Regions from separate parts of the Streptomyces sp. NPDC059452 genome, predicted to be linked through region 1. Evidence: riboswitches for the same ligand, from Rfam matches in the RefSeq annotation. Region 1 holds a riboswitch; the other holds the start of a gene.

Evidence for each region. Region 1 has a riboswitch for cobalamin ahead of ACFW9Z_RS32140 (cobalamin biosynthesis protein). Riboswitches for the same ligand answer to the same signal wherever they lie in the genome.
Region 2: it holds a riboswitch for cobalamin, as region 1 does, so the genes downstream of both, ACFW9Z_RS14990 (ABC transporter substrate-binding protein) here and ACFW9Z_RS32140 (cobalamin biosynthesis protein) in region 1, are expected to answer to the same signal.

What each region holds. Positions count from the first base shown of each region.
Region 1 covers NZ_JBHYVE010000036.1:28,530-40,210, reverse strand. Annotated here, with positions in the region: gene ACFW9Z_RS32175 (SCO1860 family LAETG-anchored protein) at 1-339, shown strand, start outside; gene cobC (Rv2231c family pyridoxal phosphate-dependent protein CobC) at 451-2,061, opposite strand; gene ACFW9Z_RS32165 (ZIP family metal transporter) at 2,264-2,986, shown strand; gene ACFW9Z_RS32160 (cobyrinate a,c-diamide synthase) at 3,061-4,419, opposite strand; gene cobO (cob(I)yrinic acid a,c-diamide adenosyltransferase) at 4,413-5,012, opposite strand; gene ACFW9Z_RS32150 (putative cobaltochelatase) at 5,012-7,045, opposite strand; gene ACFW9Z_RS32145 (cobyric acid synthase) at 7,042-8,739, opposite strand; gene ACFW9Z_RS32140 (cobalamin biosynthesis protein) at 8,736-9,686, opposite strand; cobalamin riboswitch at 9,875-10,008, opposite strand; gene ACFW9Z_RS32135 (hypothetical protein) at 10,168-10,401, opposite strand; gene ACFW9Z_RS32130 (anion permease) at 10,414-11,681, opposite strand, start outside.
Region 2 covers NZ_JBHYVE010000009.1:124,732-136,412, reverse strand. Annotated here, with positions in the region: gene ACFW9Z_RS15005 (PRC and DUF2382 domain-containing protein) at 1-184, shown strand, start outside; gene ACFW9Z_RS15000 (ABC transporter ATP-binding protein) at 404-1,189, opposite strand; gene ACFW9Z_RS14995 (FecCD family ABC transporter permease) at 1,186-2,193, opposite strand; gene ACFW9Z_RS14990 (ABC transporter substrate-binding protein) at 2,307-3,359, opposite strand; cobalamin riboswitch at 3,418-3,605, opposite strand; gene ACFW9Z_RS14985 (beta-ketoacyl-[acyl-carrier-protein] synthase family protein) at 3,706-4,929, opposite strand; gene ACFW9Z_RS14980 (acyl carrier protein) at 4,926-5,207, opposite strand; gene ACFW9Z_RS14975 (acyl-CoA dehydrogenase) at 5,362-7,374, opposite strand; gene ACFW9Z_RS14970 (beta-ketoacyl-[acyl-carrier-protein] synthase family protein) at 7,542-8,798, opposite strand; gene ACFW9Z_RS14965 (beta-ketoacyl-ACP synthase 3) at 8,782-9,885, opposite strand; gene ACFW9Z_RS14960 (carbohydrate kinase) at 10,001-10,933, opposite strand; gene ACFW9Z_RS14955 (MFS transporter) at 11,064-11,681, opposite strand, start outside.

The DNA of each region.
Region 1 (11,681 bases):
GACGGCGGTGCGGCGGACGGGGGCGCCACGGGCGGTGACACCGATGGTTCCGACGGCGGTGACACCGGCGGTTCGGACGGCGGTTCCACCGGTGGTGACAAGGGCGACGACAAGGGCGACGACAAGGGCGGTGACACCGGCGACGACGGCAAGAGCGGTGGCGCCGATGTGAAGCCGCAGACCGGCTCCGACGCCGGTACCGCCCCCACCACGGCCAACCTCGCCGAGACCGGTGGCTCCTCCACCACCCCGTACCTCGCGGGCGGCGCGGCCCTGCTGCTCGCGGTCGGCGCGGGCGCCACGGTGGTCGCCCGCAGGCGCGGCAGCAACCAGAGCTGATCCGGGCCCAGCACGGGACCTGGGCGGCCCGGAGCCGATCCGGGCCCACGCACCGGACCTGAGGGGGCGGCGTTCGTACGACGGAACGCCGCCCCCGAGGGCCCGCCCCCCTCAGCGCCCCGTTCGCGCGGGCAGCGCCTGTATCGCCTGGTCCAGGGCCTGGAGGAAGCGGTTCGTCGTCGCCCGGTCGCGTACGGCGAGCCGCAGCCACTGCGGCCCCAGCCCCGGGAACGTGTCCCCGCGCCGGGCCGCGAAGCCCAGCAGCCGCAGCCGCTCCCGGATCTCCGCCGCCCGCTCCAGCCGGACCAGGACGAACGGCCCCCGCGCCTCCTCCACCACCCGTACCTCGCTGAACTCCGCGAGCCCGGCCAGCAGATGGGCCCGGTCCACCGTGATCCGGTCCGCCGCCTCGGCCGCCTCCACCAGCGCCCTCGGCTCCATGCACGCCTGGGCCGCCGCCAGCGCCGGGGACGACACCGGCCACAGCGGCTGCGCGTCGGCGAGCAGGGCGATCGTCTCCGGGGCGGCCAGCACGTAACCGATCCGCAGCCCGGCCAGCCCCCACGTCTTGGTGAGGCTGCGCAGCACGACCAGGCCCGGGATGTCCGTACGGCCGCACAGCGCCTCGCGCTCGCCCGGCACGACGTCCATGAACGCCTCGTCGACCACCAGCGTCCGCCCCGGTCTGGCCAGCCGCTCCAGCAGGGCCGCCGGGTGCAGCACGGACGTCGGGTTGGTCGGGTTGCCGACCACCACCAGGTCCGCCTCATCCGGCACCGCCGCCGGATCGAGCCGGAAGCCGTCCTCCGCCCGCAGCAGCACCCGCCCGACCCCGTGCCCGGCCGCCCGCAGCGCTGCCTCCGGCTCGGTGAACTGCGGATGCACGACCACCGGACACCGGGCCGGGAGCGCCCGCGCGATCAGGACGAACGCCTCGGCGGCACCCGCCGTCAACAGGACGCGCTCCACCGGCAGTCCGTGCCGCTCGGCGACGGCCGCGCGGGCCGGGGCGCCGTCGGGATAGGCGGCCAGCGAGACCAGCGACGCGGCTATCCGCTGACGCAGCCACTCCGGTGGGGTGTGGGTGCGGACGTTCACGGCGAGATCGGTCAGATTCTCGCCGCGCACCTCCGCGTCGCCGTGGTGGCGCAGGTCGGGCCCGGCGCTCTCGATGTCCCGCGTGGGGGGATGCGTGGGGGGATTCATGGCTGCCATGGTGAACGGGCGGGGGCCTTCCGTCACGAGTGGGGTGGAAGTTTTCTCGCCGGAAACAGGGAATGGCGCGAGGACGGCCGGAAACCGGCGGGCCACCGCACAGGTCGCGACCGCCGCCCGGCCCCGGGCCACGGACTTCGGCACCACCAGCTCGTCCGCGTCGATCAGCGCCGCCGCCTCCGCGACCGACGGCGTACCCACCGAAGCGGTGACCGCACCCGAAGGGTTCGGTACGCGCACCCCGGCCAGCGCCGCCGCCGGATGCGTGCGCACCGGCACCCCGAGCCGGGCGGCGGCCCCCACGATCCCGGGCTCGTCCGCCTTCGCGTCGACGGTCGCCACCTCCACGACATCGGCGGTCCGCAGCCCCGCCCCGCGCAGGGTCTCCTCGATCAGGCCGAACACCTCGTCGAGCGGCGCCCCGCTCCGGGCGCCGACCCCGACGACCAGGTTCCGTGCGCCGGGCCCGGGGGCGAGGGGGGCGGGGCCGGCGGCGGCTCCGGTCATGGGCGGATTCCTGAGGGCGGGATTCTCGTCATGGCGGAGCCTGCCTTTCACATCAAGCGGTGGGGGGTGGAGCTGTTCCGTATACGGTCACGGACCCGGCGGCCGTACGGCTCACGGACCTCGGCGTACGGGCGGCTGCGGGTGGCCCCGGTAAGGACACCCTGAGATGCGGTCGGAGGGGTCGATCGACTAGCAAGACCCCATGGCGGTGTTCGTCGCGCTCGGCGCGTTCCTGATGACTCTGGCCGGCGGCTGGGTCGCGCAACGCGTCACCGACCGCCGCCATCTGGTGCTCGGCTTCGCGGGCGGGCTGATGCTCGGGGTGGTCGGCCTGGACCTCCTGCCGGAGGCGATGGAGGCGGCGGGCACCCCGGTGTTCGGGGTTCCCGCCGCCCTGCTGCTCTTCGTCGGCGGCTTCCTGGTGGCCCATCTGGTCGAGGGGCTGCTCGCGGTACGCCAAGTGGCACACGGGGCCAGCGGTGAGCGTGTACCGCAGGTGGGGCTGACGGCGGCGGCCGCGATGGTCGGCCACAGCCTGATGGACGGCATCGCGCTGGGCGCCGCCTTCCAGGTCAGCGGAGCCATGGGCCTGGCCGTCGCCCTGGCCGTGATCAGTCATGACTTCGCCGACGGATTCAACACGTACACCCTCACCAGTCTTTACGGGAACGCCCGCCGCAAGGCGCTCCTGATGCTGTTCGCGGCTGCCGTGGCACCGGTCGTGGGCGCCGCGACGACGTTGCTGTTCACCCTTCCGGAGGAACTGCTCGGCGGCTATCTCGGATTCTTCGGCGGAGCCCTGCTCTACCTGGCCGCTGCCGAGATTCTTCCCGAGGCACACCACACCCATCCCGCCCGCTCCACCCTTCTCTGCACCATCGGGGGCGTGGGCTTCATCTGGCTGGTGGTCGGCATCGCGGAGTGAGCCGCGCGTACGCCTTTGTACGCCCCGTGCGCTCTCGTACGCCTCACCGCGCCCGGCAGTTGACCTGGTACGCCTCACCGCGCCCGGCAGTGCTCCACGAACCGGTGGGCCACCTCCGGGGAGGCCGCCCAGTGGGTGTGCAGATAGCTGGCATGCACGCCCCGCTGGACGTACCCCTCGACCCGCCGCTCCGGCTGGTGCATCCCCCAGGCGGGCACCGCCCCCGCGCCCGGCTCCAGCACTGTCCGGTGGAACTCGTGCCCCCGCATCCGTGTCCCCGCGACCGCCAGCGCACTGTCCGAGACCGCCACCGCCTGCCGGTAGCCGAGCGTGAGCCGCTCCGACATCCGGGCCTCGGCGTCCAGCACCCCGCACATCGGCTTCCCGTCCAGCTCCCGCGCCAGATACAGCAGCCCCGCGCACTCGGCCGCCACCGGGGCGCCGCTCAGGGCCAGCTCCGTGACCGCCCGCCGCAACGGCTCGTTGGCCGACAGCTCGGGGGCGTACATCTCCGGGAACCCGCCGCCGATCACGAGCCCCGCCGTACCCACCGGCAGCTTCTCGTCCCGCAGCGGGTCGAAGCCCACGACCTCCGCACCGGCCGCCGTCAGCAGTTCGGCGTGTTCCGCGTACGCGAAGGTGAACGCCGCCCCGCCCGCCACGGCGACCACGGGGCGGGGTCCCCGCACGGAAGCTTCGGGGGCGTACGCGGGCTCCCACGGCTCGTCCGGCAGCGCGGGCGCCGTCCGCGCCAGCGCCATCAGCGCGTCCAGGTCGCACCCGGCGCGCACCCGCTCACCCATGGCCCGTACGGCGTCCACCGCATCGCCCTGCCGCTCGGCCACCGGCACCAGCCCCAGGTGGCGTGAGGGCGTCGCGACCTGCGGGGCCCGCCGGATCACGCCCAGCACCGGCAAGCCGGACTCGTCCAGCGCGTCCCGCAACAGCGCCTCGTGCCGGTCGGAGGCCACCTTGTTCAGGATCACCCCGCCGATCCGCACCTCCGGGTCCCAGGAGGCGAACCCGTGCACCAGGGCCGCCACCGACCGCGACTGCGAGGAGGCGTCCACCACCAGCACCACGGGCGCCCTGAGCAGCTTCGCCACCTGCGCGGTCGACGCCAGCTCGCCCTGCCCCGAGGCACCGTCGTACAGCCCCATCACGCCCTCGACCACGGCGAGATCGCACCCCGCCGACCCGTGCGCGAACAGCGGGGCGACCAGCTCCGGCCCGCACATGTACGCGTCGAGATTGCGGCCGGGGCGGCCCGTCGCCAGCGAGTGGTAGCCCGGATCGATGTAGTCCGGTCCCACCTTGTGCGGCGAGACGGCGAGCCCGCGCGCGGTGAAGGCGGCCATCAGACCGGTGGCGACGGTGGTCTTGCCGCTGTTGGAGGCCGGAGCGGCGATGACCAGACGGGGCATACTCACCACTCGATGCCCCTCTGGCCCTTCTGCCCCGCGTCCATCGGGTGCTTGACCTTCGACATGTCGGTCACCAGGTCGGCGGCCTCGATGAGCTTGTCGGGCGCGTTGCGGCCGGTGATCACCACATGCTGGGTGCCGGGCCGGTTCCGCATCACCTCGACGACCTCGTCGGTGTCGATCCAGCCCCAGTGCAGCGGGTAGGCGAACTCGTCGAGCACATACAGCTTGTACGTCTCCGCCGCCAGGTCGCGCTTGACCTGCTCCCAGCCCTCGCGCGCCTTCTCCTCGTTGTCGACCTGGCCGTCGCGCTGGACCCAGGACCAGCCCTCGCCCATCTTGTGCCAGTCGACCGTGCCGCCCTCGCCGCTCGCGCCCAGCACCTTCAGCGCGTTCTCCTCGCCGACCTTCCACTTCGCCGACTTCACGAACTGGAACACCCCGATCGGCCACCCCTGGTTCCAGGCCCGCAGCGCGAGCCCGAACGCTGCTGTCGACTTGCCCTTCCCGATGCCCGTGTGGACGAACAGGAGCGGGCGGTTGCGCCGCTGACGGGTGGTGAGCCCGTCGTCCGGCACCGATGTCGGCTGTCCCTGCGGCATTAAGCGGCCCTCCCGGCTGCGGTGACGTCCTTGACGAGCCCGGCGATCGAGTCGGCCCGCAGCTCGTCGAGCGTGACGGCGGTGCCTCCCAGTTCCCGGGCCAACTCCCCGGCGAGTCCGAGGCGTACGTACCCCGACTCGCAGTCCACGACGACCGAGGCCGTCCCCTCGGCCCGGTGCAGCCGTGCCGCCCGCCCGGCGAGCGCCACCGGCTCCGGACCGCCGGTCGCCCGGCCGTCCGTGACGACGACGAGCAGCGGCCGCCGCGACGGATCGCGCAGCCGCTCCACCCGCAGCACGTCATGGGCCTTGAGCAGCCCGGCGGCCAGCGGAGTGCGTCCGCCGGTCGGCAGCGACTCCAGACGGGCGGCGGCCGCGTCCACGGACGAGGTCGGCGGCAGCGCCACCTCGGCGTCCTTGCCCCGGAAGGTGACCAGACCGACCTTGTCCCGCCGCTGGTAGGCATCCAGCAGCAGCGACAGCACGGCCCCCTTGACCGCGCTCATCCGCTGCCGGGCCGCCATCGATCCGGAGGCGTCCACGACGAACAGCACGAGGTTGCCCTCCCGCCCCTCCCGGGTCGCCTGCCGCAGATCGTCCCGGCGCACCACGAGCCCGCGCCCGGTGCGCCCGCGCGCCCGCTGGTGGGGGGCGGCGGCCTGCACGGTGGCGGCGAGGTGGAGCTTGGTCAGCGACCCCTGGGGCCGACGCGCGCCGGTCGTGCGCCCGTGCTCGGTGCGGGCCCGGGAGCGCCGCCCGGCAGCGCCTTCCCCGAGCCCCGGCACGCTGAGCATCTTCGTACGGAACGGCTCGGCGGCCGCCACGGGCTGCTGCTCGGCCCCGGAGGAGGACCGTCCGGGCGCGTCGGGGGTGCCCTCGGGGGCCGGGGACGGCGTGTCGTCACTCTCCGAGGCAGGCGGCGGAGTGCGGTCCCCATCGGCCTGGGGCGGCACACCACCGCCACCGCCTCCGTCGCCGCCACCATCGGGCCCGGGGTCGGGATCGTCGTCGTTGTCGTCCTGCGGGCCCGCCTCGTCCAGGGTCTGGTCGAGCTTGTCCTCGTCCAGCCCCGGCGCGTCGAACGGGTTGCGGCGCCTCCGGTGGGGGAGCGCGAGGAGAGCGGCCTGCCGTACGTCGTCGGCGGTGACCTCCTCGCGCCCGGCCCAGGCGGCCAGCGCGGTCGCGGTACGGGCCATCACGATGTCGGCCCGCATCCCGTCGACCTCGAACGCGGCGCAGGTCGCGGCGATCTGGCGCAACACGCCGTCACCGAGCACCACCCGGGGCAGCAGGGCGCGCGCGGCGGCGATGCGCTCCCTCAGGGCGCTCTCCTCCCCGGCCCAGCGCGCGGCGAACCCCTCCGGGTCGTCGTCGTACGCGAGCCGTCGCCGTACGACCTCCACCCGCTCGTCGGTGTCCCGGGAGGCGGCCACCTCGACGGTGAGCCCGAACCGGTCCAGCAACTGCGGCCGCAGCTCGCCCTCTTCCGGGTTCATCGTCCCGACCAGCAGGAACCGTGCCGCATGCCGTACGGAGACACCTTCGCGCTCGACGTACGAGGCACCCATGGCGGCCGCGTCCAGCAGCAGGTCCACCAGGTGGTCGTGGAGCAGGTTGACCTCGTCGACGTACAGGATCCCGCGATGCGCGTCGGCCAGCAGCCCCGGCTCGAACGCCTTCACGCCCTCCGAGAGCGCCCGCTCGATGTCCAGCGCCCCCACGAGCCGGTCCTCGGACGCGCCGACCGGCAGCTCCACGGTCCGCGCGGCCCGCGACACACCGGCCGCCTCCGCGTGCGGCCCGTCGGGACACGCCGGATCGGGGGAGCCGGGGTCACAGGAGAACCGGCACCCGGGTACGACGGAGACCTCGGGCATCAGCGCGGCGAGCGCCCGTACGGCGGTGGACTTGGCGGTCCCCTTCTCGCCCCGCACGAGCACCCCGCCGACGGCCGGACTGACCGCGTTCAGCAACAGCCCGAGCCGCAGGTCGTCCTGTCCGACGATCGCGGTGAAGGGATACGGCGTACTCACTTGGCCTCCTCGTTGACGTGAACATCCGTCACTGCGTTCCGGGCTTCCCCGGGCCCTTCAGAGCTTTCAAGCCCGTGGGACTTGCGGGCTTCTCCCAGCGCCTCCGGGCGAGCGAAACCAAGCCCCTCCGGCGATTGAGGAGCGGGGTCCGGGGCAGCACCCCGGCTCTCCGCCGCACCCGCATCCAACGGCGGGGCCCCCGGCGGCACGAACGGCAACCCGGGCGGTGCCCCGCCCTCGATCAACCGCCACAACGCCTCCGTATCCGCGTGCTCCTCCACCAGATCCCCCAGCCGGTCCAGCTGCTCCTCCCGCAGCACCCCGAACCGCGTGTCCGGCGCGGGAACGAACCGCCGCCCCGAGGCCCGGGCCACCTCCACCAGGAACCGCCGCCGGAACGCGTCGCTCTCCAGCGACCCGTGCCAGTGCGTCCCCCACACCGCCCCCACCCGGCACCCGTCGAGGAACGGCTCCCCGCCCCGTACATCGGCCACCCCGTGGTGGATCTCGTACCCCTCCACCGCCTCACCCAGCGCCGAACCCACCGGCCGCGCCAGCGTCTTGGCCCGGTCGAAGCGAATCCGTACGGGAAGGACCCCCAGCCCGTCCACGACCCCCGCCCGCGACTCCACCTCGTCCTCGATGCGCTCACCGAGCACCTGGAACCCGCCGCAGATCCCCAGCACCGGCCGCCCCTCCGCCGCCCGCCGGACCAGCGCGTCCGCCAGCCCCCGCTCGCGCAGCCAGGCCAGCGCCTTCACCGTGCCGCGCGTCCCGGGCACGATGACGAGGTCCGCGTCGGCCAGTTCGTCCGCCCGGTCCACGAACCGCACGACGACGCCCGGTTCGGCGGCCAGCGCGTCCACATCCGTGAAGTTGGACATCAACGGCACCGCGCAGACCGCGACCCGCAGCACGTCCTCCCCGTGGGGCGGCGCCACGACCGACTCACGCACCGCACCCCGCAGGGACACCCGCAGGCCGTCCTCCTCGTCGATGCCGAGCCCGTGGGCGTACGGGAGGACCCCGTACGTCCGCCGCCCGGTCAGCCCGTACAGCATGTCGAGCCCCGGTTCCAGCAGCGAGACGTCACCCCGGAACTTGTTCACCAGGTAGCCCGCCACCAGCGACTGGTCCTCGGCGCTCAGCAGCGCCGTCGTCCCGAAGAACGAGGCGAAGACCCCGCCCCGGTCGATGTCGCCGACCACGAGTACGGGGAAGCGGGCCGCCCGCGCGATCCCCATGTTCACGATGTCGGTGCGGCGCAGGTTGATCTCGGCCGGTGACCCGGCCCCTTCGCAGATCACCGCGTCGTACGTCGACCGCAACTGCTCCAGACAGTCCACGACCGTCCCGAGCAGCGCCTCCTGACGGCCCCCGTGGTAGCCCCGGGCGCTCATCTCTCCCACCGGCTTGCCCATCAGGACGACCTGGCTGGAGCGGTCGCTGCCGGGCTTGAGCAGTACCGGGTTCATCAGGGCCGTCGGCTCCACCCGGGCGGCCTGCGCCTGCATGGCCTGGGCGCGCCCGATCTCCGCGCCCTCGCGGGTGACGAAGGAGTTGAGGGACATGTTCTGCGCCTTGAACGGCGCGACTTTCACGCCCCGGCGCACCAGCCAGCGGCAGATGCCCGCTGTGACGACGCTCTTGCCCGCGTCCGAGGTCGTCCCCGCGACCAGCAGCCCGCCGCTCATACCCTGCCCCGCTTCCGTTCCACGGCCAGCCTGCCCGCCACGCACACCCCGAGGGCCAGTGCGCCCACCCGGCGCGACAGCCGCACCGCGCGTTCGATGTCCGCACTCCGCACGTCCCGGCCGGACGCCCCGTTCAGGACCGGCCGGTGCTCCACGCGCCCCGCGTACGCCAGCGTCCCGCCGAGCCGTACGCCGAGCGCCCCCGCGAACGCGGCCTCCACCGGTCCCGCGTTCGGGCTCGGGTGGCGCCCCGCATCCGCCCTCCAGGCGCGTACGGCCTCCGTCGGCCGCCCGCCCGCCGCCACGGCCAGCGCCGCCGTCAGCCGGGCGCCCGGCCACCCCACCACATCGTCCAGCCGGGCCGAGGCCCAGCCGTAACGCCGGTGGCGGGGCGACTTGTGGCCGACCATCGCGTCGAGCGTGTTCACGGCCCGGAACCCGACGAGCCCCGGCACCCCGCCGATCGCCCCCCACACCAGCGCGCCGACGACGGCGTCCGAGGTGTTCTCCGCGACCGACTCGACGACCGCGCGGGCGATCTGCGGCCCGTCCAGGGAGTGCGGATCGCGCCCGCACAGGTGCGGCAGCCGCTCCCGGGCCACCTCCAGGTCCCCGGCGGCCAGCGCGCCCCCGATGGCACGGGCCTCCCGGCCCAGCGACGTACCGCCGACGACCGACCAGGTGGTGGCGGCGGTCAGCGCGACGGCGAGCGCGGGACGGTCCCGTACGGCACGGGCGGCGAGTGCGGCGGCCCCCACGGCGCCTCCGGCGCAGATCAGGGTGTGCAGCGCGCCCCGCCCCCGGTCGTCGCGCCACAGCAGGGACTCCACCCGGGCGGCGGCCCGGCCGAAACCGGCGACGGGGTGCCCTCGGCGCGGGTCGCCCAGCAGAGCGTCGGCGATCAGCCCGGCGGTGGCGCCGTACGCGAAGACGCGACCGGCACGCACCTGGCCACGGGCACGCACATCGGCACCGGCACGCACCCCGGCGCGCACATCGACACGCACGGGGTCAGGCCGTCGCGGGTCGGGACGTTCCGGCGTGAAGGGGCACGGGATGCGGCGCTCGGCGGCCAGGCATGGCGTTAAGTCCTTAACTCAGGGTCCGCGCCCTGGTTCGACGTGACCGGCGACGAGAGTCTCCTGGCTTCCGGATCCGCAGTTCCCCCGGCCTTCCAGCCCGCGTGGTGGGGGCCGTGACATCCGGTGTGGGGGAGTGCTCCCCGGTGACAGTGGCGGGACCGCGCCGGATTCGCACCGGCTTCCTCTTCTGTCGCCGTAAATGGCTCCGGCAGTCCACCACGCTGCGAGAACGGCCGTCAACTTGCTGTTGACCTGCGGAGCTCCAGTGTGCGCAGACGCACATCGGGCCGGACACACGGTGGTGTGTCCGGCCCGAAGGAGTGCGGAGGGGGTGCGGTGGGGCGCGTCAGGCGACGATCAGATAGATGCCGTACGCGACCGCCGCCACGCACGCCGCGAAGCAGGCGTACGCGCTGGTGCGCGCCAGTACGGCCGAACCGCCGGAGGCTCCGGCGCCGCCGGCCGGGGCCGACAGCTTGGAGAGAGCGACGATGCCCACGGTGAAGAGGGCGACCAGGACGACGGTGACCACGAGACTGACACCGAAGACGGAGGCGAGAGCTGCCCAGTCGATTTTCATACGGATCTGTCCTTACACCGTGGCCGAGGGCCGCGCCGTGTCGTCGGGCGCCGCGGTCGGAGCCGGGATGGTGGTCGAGAGGTCGGTGGGGTGGGCGCCGAGGGTGGGCGGCGGCTGGACCGCGGCGATGGCCGTGGTCACGACGCCCTGGGGCTCGACGTCGGCGACTGTGCCGTGGTCGGCCGTGCCGTCCGTGTCGTTGACGTTGGTGTGGTCGACCGGCTCGCGGCGCGAGGCCAGCCAGATGGCGAAGGAGCCGCCGACGAGGATGACCGCGGTGGCGGCGATGCCCCACGGACCCTGCTTGGTGAGGAACTCGGCACCCGCGCCGACCAGGGCCGCGGCCGGGAGCGTCAGACCCCAGGCGACGAACATCCGGGTGGCCGTGGACCAGCGGACCACACCGCCCTTGCGGCCGAGGCCCGCGCCCATCACGGCACCGGAGCAGGACTGGGTGGTGGAGAGCGAGAAGCCGAGGTGCGAGGAGGCCAGGATGACCGTGGCCGCGCTGGTCTGGGCGGCGAAGCCCTGCGGCGGCTGGAGGTCGGTCAGGCCCTTGCCCATGGTGCGGATGATGCGCCAGCCGCCGAGGTAGGTGCCGAGCGCGATGGCGACACCGGCCGAGACGATGACCCACATGGGCGGGTTGGAGCCCGGGGCCAGGACACCGCTGGTGACCAGGGCCAGGGTGATGATGCCCATCGTCTTCTGGGCGTCGTTGGTGCCGTGGGCGAGCGAGACGAGACCGGCGGAGGCGATCTGCCCGGCCCGGTAGCCCTTGGCGGTCGACTTCTGCTGGTTCGGGTCGGTGACGTTCCGGTTGATCCGGTACGTCAGCCGGGTGGCCAGCATCGCGGCGATACCGGCGACCAGCGGGGCGGCGATCGCGGGCAGCAGCACCTTGGTGACGACGGTGCCGCCGTTGATCGAGGACCAGCCGGCCGACATCACGGCGGCGCCGATCAGACCGCCGAACAGGGCGTGGGAGGAGCTGGAGGGCAGCCCCAGCAGCCAGGTGAAGAGATTCCACAGGATGGCGCCGACGAGCGCCGCGAAGATGACCTCGGTTCTGATGCCGTCTTCGTTGACGATCCCGCCGGAGATCGTCTTGGCGACCTCCACCGACAGGAACGCGCCGATCAGGTTGAGAACGGCGGACATGGCCACCGCTGTCTTGGGCTTCATCGCGCCGGTCGAGATGGTGGTCGCCATCGCGTTGGCGGTGTCGTGGAAACCGTTCGTGAAATCGAACACGAGAGCTGTTACGACCACAATCGCAA
Region 2 (11,681 bases), on a different contig from region 1:
GCGCGCCACGGTCCGCAAGGAGGCCGTCCCGGTGGAGCGGGTCCGCCTGGAGACCGAGCGGGTCACCGAGCAGAAGGAAGTCTCCGCCGAGGTCCGCAAGGAGAAGATCGACTACGCGGACGGCACGGACATGGGCACCGGCAAGGACACCGGTGGCGAGTTCGGCCAGGGGCGCCGCCGCTGACGGCACCCCTCCGGCGGCCGGAAGGCCGCTCCCATGTCCTCGGTCTCCGGGCGGGCTCGTACGACGGGTCCGCCCGGAGGGCTGTCCGGGGCCGGGCACCGGCTTCCGGGGACGCGGCGGGAACCGTACGCGTTCGAGGACACGGCGGGAACCGTACGCGTTCGGCGGCACGGCGGGAACCGTACGGCCGACGGCACGACCCCGCCCGTACGCGTCCGGTCAGCGGCGTGGCAGGAACCGTACCGAGGGGCGTCCGTCCGGCCCGTCCGGGGTGACGACCGCCCGGACCCCGTAGACGTCCTCGATCAGCTCCTCGGTGATGACCTCGGCCGGGGTGCCGCCCGCGATCACCCGGCCCGCCTTCATCACGGTGATCCGGTCGCAGAACATCGCCGCGAGGTTGAGGTCGTGCAGGGCGATGACGCTGGTCAGGGGCAGCCCGGCGACCAGGGCGAGCAGTTCCAGCTGGTGCTGGATGTCCAGGTGGTTGGTCGGCTCGTCCAGGAGGAGTTCGCGGGGCTGCTGGGCCAGCGCGCGGGCGATCTGGACGCGCTGGCGCTCGCCGCCGGACAGGGTGTGCCAGGACTGGGCGGCCCGGTCGGTGAGCCCGGTGCGCCGCAGGGCGTCGGTGACGGCTTCCTCGTCGGTGCGGTCCGGGGCGGACCAGGCGCGGCGGTGCGGGATGCGGCCGAGGCGTACGACGTCCAGGACGCTGAGGTCGACCTGGGTGACGGCGTGCTGGTCGACCACGGCGATCCGTCGCGCCACGGTGCGGCGGCCGAGACCGGGCAGCGGGTCGCCGTCCAGGGTGACGGTGCCGGTGTCCGGGGCGAGGAGGCCCGCGAGGATGCGCAGCAGCGTGGACTTGCCGGAGCCGTTGGGGCCGAGCAGGCCGACGGTGGCGCCGGGCGGCGGGGCGATGTCCACCCCGTCGAGGATGAGCCGGCCGCCCGCCTCCCGGCCGACCCGTTCCGCGCGCAGCCCCTCGGTGGCCGTGTTCGTCATGACGTACTCCGGGTCCGGTAGAGGACGAGGACGAAGGCGGGGACGCCGATCAGCGCGGTGACGACGCCGACGGGCACCTCCTGCGGGTCCAGGACCGTGCGGGCGAGGGTGTCGACCCAGACCAGGAAGACGGCCCCGGCGAGGGCGGTGACCGGCAGGAGGCGCCGGTGCCCGGAGCCGGTGAGGGCGCGGGCCGCGTGCGGCAGGACCAGACCGACGAAGCCGATCGCCCCGGCCGAGCTGACGAGGGCGGCGGTCAGCAGGGCGGTGGTGCACAGCAGCACGATCCGGGTGCGGGCCACGTTGACGCCGAGCGCGGCGGCGGCGTCCTGCCCGAAGGCGAAGGCGTCGAGCGTACGGGCGTGGGCCAGGCAGACCGTCAGACAGACGGCGAGGACGGCTGTGCAGAGCGCCACCTCGCTCCAGCCGACCCCGCTGAGCGAGCCGAGCAGCCAGAACAGCACCCCGCGGGTCTGCTCGGCGTCGGCGGAGGTCATCACGACGAAGGAGGTCAGGGCGGAGAAGAGCTGCATGGCGGCGACCCCGGAGAGCACCACCCGGTCGGTGGTGGAGCCGAGGGTGTGGCTGAGCAGCAGGACCAGGGCGAAGGAACAGATGGCCCCGGCGAAGGCCCCGGCCGACAGCGACACCGCTCCCCCGCCGACACCGAGGACGACCACCACGACCGCCCCGGTGGAGGCTCCGGAGGAGACGCCGAGGACGAAGGGGTCGGCGAGCGGGTTGCGTAGCAGGGACTGCATCACCGTGCCGCAGACCGCGAGCCCGGCGCCGCACACGGCGGCGAGCAGGGTGCGGGGCATGCGCAGGTTCCAGATGATGCCGTCCCGGATCGGGCTCAGCTCCGAGGCGCCGAAGCCGAGGTGGGAGGCGACGGCGGACCAGACGTCGGGGACGGAGATCCGGGCGGGCCCGATCGTGACGGCGACGGCTATGGAGAGCAGCAGGAGAAGGAGTCCGCCGGTCCAGAGCAGCACCTGGAGCAGGCCACCGAACTGCCGTGCGGCGACGGGCTGTTGCCCGGCCGCCTGCTGTCCGGTTGGCTGCTGTCCGGCCGGCGGTTCTCCGGCCTGCCGCTTCGCCGTCAGGTTGCCGCTGCTCACTCCGCGAGCCCGAAGTCACGCAGCCCCGCGGCCACGCGCTCCAGTCCCTCGACCGTCCGGATGGTGGGGTTCATGGCCTGGCCGCTGAGCAGCACGTAGCGGCGGTTCTTGACGGCGTCCATCGTCTTGGTGACCGGGTTGGACTCCAGGAACTCGATCTTCTTCTCGGCGCTCTCGGCCGTCTGCATCGTGCGGCTCAGGTCACCGATGACCAGGACGTCGGGGTTGCGGTCGGCGACGGTCTCCCAGCTGATCTGGGGCCATTCGTCGTGGGTGTCGTCGAAGACGTTCTTGGCTCCGAGCTCCCGGGTGATGACCCCGGGGGCGCCGCAGCAGCCCGCGAGGTAGGGGGCCTTGGAGTCGGAGAACCAGTACAGGAGGGAGGTGTCGGACCCGTCGATGCCGTCGGTGGCCTTGTTCACTCGGGCCTGGAGCTTCTTCACCAGGGCGTCGCCGCGCTCGGGGACGCCGAACACCTGGGCCAGTTCGCGGACTTCGGTGTAGACGCTGTCCATGCTGAGGGGTGCGGTACGGGCTCCGTCACCGCCGCCGCTGTTGTCCTTGCCGACGCAGTCGGCGGGCGAGATGTAGGTGGGGACGCCCAGCTTCTCGAACTGCTCGCGCGGGGCGACGCCGCCCTTGGCGAGGGTGGAGGCGAAGGAGGCGCTGAGGAAGTCGGGCTCCTTGTCGAGGACCTTCTCCGATGAGGGGCGGTTGTCGGAGATCCGCTCGACGCCCGCGTTGGCCTTCTCCAGGCCCTTCATGACCGGGTCGCTCCAGGTGGCGGTGGCCGCGATCCGGTCGGCGAGGCCGAGCGAGAGCAGGATCTCCGTCGATCCCTGGTCGACCGAGACGGCCCGCTGGGGCGGCGCCTTCACGGTGACAGTGCGCCCGCAGTTCTTCAGGGTGAGCGGGAAGCCGTCGGCCTTGTCGCCGCCGCCGTCGGCGGACGAGGTGGTGGACCCGCCGCCGCAGGCGGTGAGCAGGACGACACCCGCCGCGAACAGGGCGGCGGTGCGTATCGGGGCGGGGGTGGCCTGGGGCAGCACGGAGGACCTCGGTGTCTCTGGGCCCAGCCGCGGAGCCCGTCGTACGGTTCCCGGCCCCGGGTGCGGGGCCGGTGCCAGCAGGTCTTCGGACTCGGGTTCGTCCGGGCGGGACGCCTTCCCGGAGCAGGGTGCTGCTCCAGTGGCCGTGGCCCCGCCCGTCCCCCTCACCGCTGCGCGTCAGTTCCGGATTCGCACCGGATTCCCTGACCCCGTCGCTGGGGTTCGACTGGCCCCGGCAAGCTATCACGGGTCTTCGCGCAGCTCAGAGCCGGTGCGGGTAGTGGTGCCCGGTGGGCCGGTGCGGCGCGGGATCGTCCCGCCGCACCGGCCCAGTGATGTCCTCCGGTTACGGGGCCCGGAGGGCGATCACCGCGTTGTGTCCGCCGAATCCGAAGGAGTGGCTGACGGCCCGTCGTACGGGCAGCTCACGCGGGACCTTGGTGACGCAGTCGATGGCGAACCCGGGGTCGGGGGCGTCCAGGTTCGCGATCGGCGGGATCGTGCCGTGCTGGAGCGTCAGGACGGTCAGTCCCGCCTCGATGGCCCCGGCCGCCCCCATGCAGTGGCCCAGGACGCCCTTGGGGGCGGTGACGGGCGGCCGGTGCGGGTAGGCCCGGCCGATGAGGGCGGCCTCGGTCGCGTCGCCCTGGGGGGTCGCGGTCCCGTGCGCGTTGACATGGTCGACGTCCTCGGCCCGCCAGCCCGCGTCGGCCAGCGCCGCTTCGACGGCGGCCCGCGCCACGTCCCCGGAGGGGTGCGGACTGGTGGGGTGGTGCGCGTCGGTCGTGGCGCCGGTGCCGGCCAGCAGCGCCCGGGGGGCGGCTCCTCTGGCCCGGGCGTCGTCGGCCCGCTCCAGGACCATGATCGCGGCGCCCTCGCCCATGACGAGCCCGGCCCGGTCGGCGGCGAAGGGGCGGCAGAGGCGGGCGGGGTCCCCGTCCCGCAGGGCCGCCGCGCCCGAGCGGGCGAAGCCGGTCATGGCGACCGGGAAGACGATCGACTCGGTGGCTCCGGCGATCGCGATGTCGCACTGGCCCAGCGCCAGCATGTCGCGGGCCACGGAGAGCGCGGTCACCCCGGACGAACAGGCCGTGCACGGTGCCAGGCTGGGTCCGGTGGCCTTCATCTGGATGGCGATCTCGGCCGCGGGCATGTTCGGGATGGTGAGCAGGATGCCCGACGGCGAGGTGGCCTCGGGGCCCCGGCGCTCCAGGGCGACGGTCTGTTCGGTGAGCCCGGCGGAGCCGCCGCTGCTGGTGCCGACGACGACCGCGACCCGGGTGCCGTCCCAGTGGGCGGGGTCGAGCCCGGCGTCGGTCACCGCCTCCCGTGCGGCGAGGACGGCGAACTTGACGTACCGGCCCATCCGGAAGGCGGTGCGGCCGCCCACCGCCCCGTCCAGGTCGATGCCGGAGACCGTACAGGCGAAGTCGACGGCGCAGCCGCGCAGTTCGGGGACGGTGCGGGCGAAGGAGCCGCCTCGGCAGACCCCGTCCCAGGTGGTGTCGGTGGTGTGGCCGGCCGGGGTGATCATTCCCAGGCCGGTGACGGCGATGGCGGGTCGGTTCATCGGGTGTTGCTCACCGGCACCGCACTGTCGGCCGCCTCGCCGGCGACGGCCGCGTCGATGAACGCGGAGATGTCGGCCAGCGTGGCGTCCTTGTAGAGCTTCTCGGAGTCGGCGGTGACGCCCAGGGTCTCCTTGATGATGACGGCGAACTCGGCGACCGCCAGGGAGTCCATCTCCAGGCTGTCCATCGTGGACTCCGGCAGGATTTCGGCTGCGGGCACCTTGAACGTCTCGGTCAGCACCTCGGTGATCTTCGGGTGGATGGTCTGGGTCTTCACGGTGTTTCCTCTCATCGGCGACTCATCAGCGGCTCGTCGGCGGCCCATCAGGAGCTCATGGGCTCCTCATCGGCGGCTCGTCGGCGGCTTCACGTACGGCGGTGGTCGAACGCTTCGACCCCACCGCCGAAGTAACTGGATGACGATCTTCCGGTTACGCCCTGGGGCGAACCGATTCGTCTACGCTCACCTGCGGCTTCTCGAACCACCGGGAGAGCATCGAGGTGGTTCCCCAGTACGCCAGCAGCACTCCGCGGGTACCGAGCGCCGCCACCTTCTCGCGCAGCGGACGCCTCTTGCTGCCGCAGGCGGCCCGCCGGAAACCCGCCGTTCGACCCCCGGCGCCCCCTGGCCTGCGGTCGCGGTGCCAGGACCCCTCCGGGTCGTCGTAGGCGTCCGCGTAGCCGGGTCCGGCGATCGGCCAGTCCGACATCAGGCGCTCCGGCAGCGCGAACGACCTCACCAGGGCGGGGGCGTGGCGCGCCACGGTGGCGATGAGCCGCTCCACCGCGTCGGGCAGCAAGGACACCTGTTCGGCGGTCAGCCGTCCGGTGGCGAGCAGGTCACCGCTGTTGCGGGCGATCCACTGGAGGGCGAAGAGCCGGTGCAGCTCGGTCAGCCGCTCACGGGCCGGACCTTCGGGCAGTGCGGCGGCGGCCTGTTCGTACGCCTCGCCCGCCTGCCGGTAGCCGTACGCCTCCACCCCGCGCAGCGCGGCCCCCGACGCGGCGTTCCACCGGCCGAGCGGGTCGCCGGAGGGGGCCGCGCTCATCCGTTCCCGGGCCCGGGTGAACCAGATGGCCTCCACCGCCGCGAGCAGCCGGCCGAGGAACCGGAGGTCGTCCAGCTCGCCGGGTTCCGCCTCGGTCTCCTCCCCGACCGTGGCGCTGAACAGCATCTCGGCGGCGGCCTTGGCGTGGACGGCGAGGTTGTCGCCCTCGGCGGTGATCGCGCCCTCGATGCCGGTGAACAGCTCGGTCATGCCGTTGTTCTCCAGCAGCCCCTGCGCCCCGCACCGCTCCCGGCACTCCACGATGACGCCGCGCGCCTGCCAGGTGATCCACCCCTTGGCGACGGCGACCAGGCGCTCCGCCTCGTCCCGGTCGGCTTCGGGGGCGGACTCCCAGCGGTCGAGCGCCCGGCGGTGCAGGAGGCTCATCGCGAAGACGGTGGCCATCGCCCCGGCCAGCGGTCCGTGGTGGGTGCGGTGCGCGTAGACCGGCACCCGCTGCGCGGCCCGCGGCCCGGAGACCAGCCGGTGGCCCGCGTACCGGACCGCGATGGCGAGGGTGACCCGGGCGGAGCCGACCGCACAGGCGCTCATGGAGAGCTTGCCGGGGGTGACCCGCCCGATGGAGTGGAGGAACCGCCTTCTGCGGTTGGCCAGTTCGCTGGTGAACCGGCCGTCCTTCCCGATCCGCCCCTGTTCCCCGGCGAGCAGCGCGTCGCGTGGCACGAAGTACCGGTCGAAGGAGGTCAGGCAGTGGTCGACCGGGGAGCCCATCCGGGCGGGCAGCCGCCGTACCCGTACGCCGGGCAGGGCGCCGGTCTCGTCGGTGAGCGGGGCCAGGAGGAGGAAGACCCCGTGGTCGGTGGAGTCGACGAGGAGCCGGGCGGCCACCACGCCGGTCTTGGGGCCCCCGGCGGGGCTGGTGTTGGGCATGAACTTCTGGGCCCCGGCGTGCGGGGTGTGCAGGACGAAGCCGTCGCGTTCGCGGTCGTACGTCGCGGTCGTCTCGACGGCCGCCGCGTCGTTGCCGTGCGCCACCTCCGTACAGAGGAAGGTGCCGATGCGCCGCAGCTCCAGGAAGTCCGAGAGGTCGCGGAGCGTTCCCGGGTCGTGGTCGAGGAGGGAGCCGAGGAAGAGGTTGTAGTGGATGCCCGCGACGGTGGTCAGCGCCGGGTCGACCGGGCCTAGCCATTCGTGCAGGGCGGCCAGTGCGCGGGGGTCGGCGGCGAGCCTCGCGCCGCTGTCCAGTGCGCCGTTGAGGATGCGCAGCCGGTGGTAGGCGAGGGCGAGCCGTTCGTCGGGGGTGCCGCCACCAGCTCGCCGAAACGGTTCTGTTGTCAGCATCCGCCGCCAGAAACCGTGCTCCTGACGGAAGTTGTCGCCGTAGAGCACGCGGGTGAGCAGATCAGTGGTGGAGGGCGAGGATGGACTATGCATGGATAGGGTCACGACAGAGTAACGATCAAGGAACGGCGAGGACACCCCCCGCCGTTCCCGAACGGCCCTGCGAGGTCAGGTGCGTTGGAAACGCGACCTGCGGGGTCAGGCGTGTTGGAAAACGTGGCCTGCGGGGTCAGGTGCGTTGGAGAACGCGGCCTGCGGGGTCAGGTGCGTTGGAAAGCGAGCGCCACGTTGTGCCCGCCGAAGCCGAAGGAGTGGCTGACCGCCCGCTCGACCCGCTGGTGGCGGGGCTCCTTCACCACGCAGTCGAGCGGGAAGGCCTCGGGGAGGGAGTCCAGATTGGCGATCGGCGGAATGAGGGAACGTTCCAGCGTGAGGACGGTGGCGACCGCCTCGATCGCGCCCGCCGCCGCGAGGGTGTGGCCGATGACGCCCTTGGGCGCGGTGACCGGGGGGCGGTGCGGGAAGAGCCGGGAGATGAGGGTGGTCTCCATGGCGTCGTTGAGGGGGGTGGAGGTGCCGTGGGCGTTGATGTGGTCGACCTCGGCGGCCGTCCACCCCGCCTGGTCGAGGGCCGCCCGCACCGCGCGTTCGGCGCCGTGTCCGTCGGGGGCCGGGGCGGTGGGGTGGTGGGCGTCCGTGCTGGATCCGGCCCCGGTGAGCAGGGCGCGGGCCCGGCCGCCCCGGGCGCGGGCCGCTTCCTCCCGCTCCAGGACGAGCATGGCGGCGCCCTCGCCGATCACGAAGCCGTCCCGGTCGGCGGCGAACGGCCGCGAGGCGCCCGCCGGATCGCCGGTACGGGTGGAGAGCGCGCCCATCCGGGCGAAGGCGGTCACCACGAGCGGGGTCAGCACGGACTCGGCGCCCCCCGCCACCACCACGTCGCAGGAGCCGCCGAGCAGCAGATCGCGGGCGACGGCGATCGCGGTGGCCCCGGAGGCGCAGGCGGTGGCGGGGGCGAGGCTCGGTCCGCCCGCCTTCAGGGCGATGGCGACCTCGCCCGCCGCCGCGTTGGGGATCATCATCGGGACGAGCAGCGGGGAGACCGCATCCGGCCCCGACGCGGCCAGCTTGGCGGCGTTGTCCACGAGGACGGAGACGCCCCCGACGCCGACGCCCAGCACCACGCCGACCCGGCCGCCGTCCCACACCGCCGGGTCGAGACCGGCGTCGGCGACGGCCTGCCGGGCCGCGACGACGGCCAGTTTCACGAACCGGGCCATCCGCCACACCGAGCGGCCGCCCACCGCCTCGTCCAGGTCGAGGGAGTCGACCGGGCAGGCGAAGTCGACCGGGAGACCGGCCAGTTCTTCGCACCACCGGGCGGTGGAGTGCCCGGAGCACAGCCCCTCCCAGAAGCTGTGCTCGTCAGCCCCTGCGGGTGTCACCAGGCCGACCCCCGTCACCGCGACGGCGGTGCCGGAACCGGCTCCGGTGCCCTGATCAGCGGACTGCGACATGCTGTGTTCCTTCCGTAGAATCCGTGGAAATCTCCTGCGGGGTCCCCGGCCAGCGGAGCGCCGCCGAACCCCAGGTCAGTCCGCCCCCGAACGCGGTGAGCAGCACCCGGTCCCCGCCGTGCAGCAGCCCCCGGCCCGCCGCGTCGGCCAGGGCGAGGGGGATGGAGGCGGCGCCGGTGTTGCCGACCCGCTCCAGATGGGTGACGCAGCGCTGCGGCCCGATGCCGACCCGGTCCGCGACGGCGCGCAGGATCCGGGCGTTGGCCTGGTGCGGCACGAAGTGGTCGACTTCGGCCGGGTCCCAGCCCACCCGCTCCAGCAGCGTCCGGCACGAACCGGTCATCCGCTCCACGGCGTGCTGGTAGACGGTGGAGCCCTGCATCCGGAAGTACGCGTCCGCCGGAGCGGGCGGTTTCGCGTCCGCCCGGGAGCGGGCACCGCCGCCGGGAACGGTGATCAGGTCGTAGCCGGTGCCGTCGCTGCCCAGGTCGAAGGCGAGCAGTTCACCGGGGTCACCGGTCCGCCCCGCCGCCACCAGGGCCGCGCCCGCCCCGTCGCCGAAGACGACCCCGGCCGAGCGGTCCAGGGGGTCGAGCCAGGTCGAGTAGACGTCGGCGCCGACCAGCAGGACGCGCTCGTAGAGCCCGGAGGCGACCAGCCCGTGGCTCAGGGCGAGCCCGTAGACGAACCCGCTGCACACGGCGGCGATGTCCAGCGCCGGTACGGTGCCGAGCCCGAGCCGGGCCGCGAGGGCGGGGGCGGTGCCGGGGCAGAGGTGGTCGGGGGTGGCGGTGGCGAGGACCACCGCGTCGACCGGGCCCGCCGCCGGGGCGCCCGCGAGCAGCCGGGAGGCCGCCTCGTAGGCGAGGTCCCCGGTGGCGGCCCCGGGTCCGGCGCGGTGCCGGCTGCCGATGCCGGTACGGCGGCGGACCCAGGCGTCGTCGACGCCCCAGGCAGCCGGGAGCCGGTCGTTGGGGACCGGCTCCCCCGGCACCCAGCCCGCCACCCGCTCCAGCACCGCCGTGCGTCCGCCCCGGCCCGCTAAGGCGCGCTCCCGCGCCTGCGGCCCCGGCCCGCTCTCCGCCATCCCTCTTCTCGCCACCCGTTGCCCCGATCCCGTTGTCATACTGCGGCCGGTTGACGAACGGCGGGACGCCTGACGAGGATGCGTTCGATTGAGCCGAACGGGTCATGACGGGTTGTCAGTTACGGGCGAGCGCCTCCCCCAGCTCCGCCGCGTCGGGCGGGTTGGCGCCCGCCCGGGAGACGGTGACGGCGGCGGAGGCCACGGCATGGCGCAGTACGTCGGTGACGGTGTCCCGGTCCACGGCGTGCAGCCGGTCCCGCGCCCCGGCGCCGATGAGCCCGTGGACGGCCAGCGCGTGGAGGGTGCCCGACATGAACGCGTCGCCCGCGCCCACGGTGTCCACGACCTCGACCGGCGCGGCCGCCACGGCGATGCGGCCGCCGGGCAGCACGGCCAGGGCCCCGTCGCCGCCCCGGGTGACGAGCACGACGGCGGGCCCGCGCTCCAGCCACCGCGCCGCGACCTTGTCCGGCTCCTCCCCCGGATACAGCCAGGCCAGGTCCTCGTCGCTCGCCTTCACCAGGTCGCTCAGCCCGACGCACTCCTCGACCCGCCGCACGGCCACCGCCCGGTCGCCCATGAGGCCGGGCCGCACATTGGGGTCGTAGCTGACGGTCGCGGCGGCCCGGACGCCCCGCACGATGTCCAGCACCGTGGCCGCCCCCGGCTCCACCACCGCACCGATCGACCCGGTGTGCACATGGCCCGGCGCGGGTTCCACGGCGACCGGGCCGAGGCTCCAGCCGACGTCGAACGCGTACGAGGCCTGCCCGGCCCCGTCCAGGGTGACGGCGGCCGACGGGGTCGGGGCCGTACGGCCGTCGGTACGGACGGTGACTCCGGCGGAGTCCAGGTGGTCCCGGATGAGCCGCCCGTTCGGGTCGGGGCCGAGCTGGGTGAGGAGGGTGGCGCGGTGGCCGAGGCGGGCCAGGCCGTAGGCGACGTTGGCGGGGCTGCCGCCGGGGTGGACCCGGTCCGCCCGGTCCGGCAGCCGGACGATGTCGGCGACGCATTCGCCGACGACCAGCAGTTCGCTGTGGTCGAGCATCGGGGTGGTTCTCCTCAACGGCTGTGACGTGCGGTGTCCTGGTGGGCGGCGCGGCCCCGCCCCCCATTGAGCCCGATCCTCCCCCTTCGACGGAAGGCACCCGTGGCGTCGGGGGCCGGTCGGTCACCGATCAGACATCGATACGGGGAGAACGGGCAGGAACCGGCACCGGCACCCGGCTCCCCGGCGGCGCCGGTTTCGCGGGCACGGCCCGGCGGACCCAGAGCAGCGCTCCGGCCAGCACGACCGCGGCAACCAGCAGCCAGGGCAGCGGGCCCGGCGGGAGAACCCCGACGGCCAGTCCGGCACAGGCGGCGACCAGCTGCAGGGCGAGCGACTGGACGGAGAGGGCGGTGGCCCGGCCCGAGGCATCCACCCGGCGGTGGAGCAGGTCGTTCACGTTGGGGTTCGCGGCTCCGAGGCCCAGATACACCAGCCCGAATCCGGTGACGGCGCCCGTCGTGGCGAGAGGGCTCATCGAGACCGTGGTGACACCGAGCAGGGTCAGCCCCACCGCCATCACCCCGAGGCCCGCCAGCACGGCACGTCCGCTGCTCCCGGCCAACCGGGCCGCGAGCGGGGCGAGTTGACTGCCGAGGGCGGAGCACAGGAACCCGGCGCAGGCGAGCCCGGCGAAGAGTACGGCCCCGGATTCGGCCGTTCCCATCAGGGCGGCGGCTCGGCCCGGAGTGAGCAGTTCGATGGCGGCCAGGGCGGCCCCGGCGGCGCTCGCGGTCAGCAGGATGCG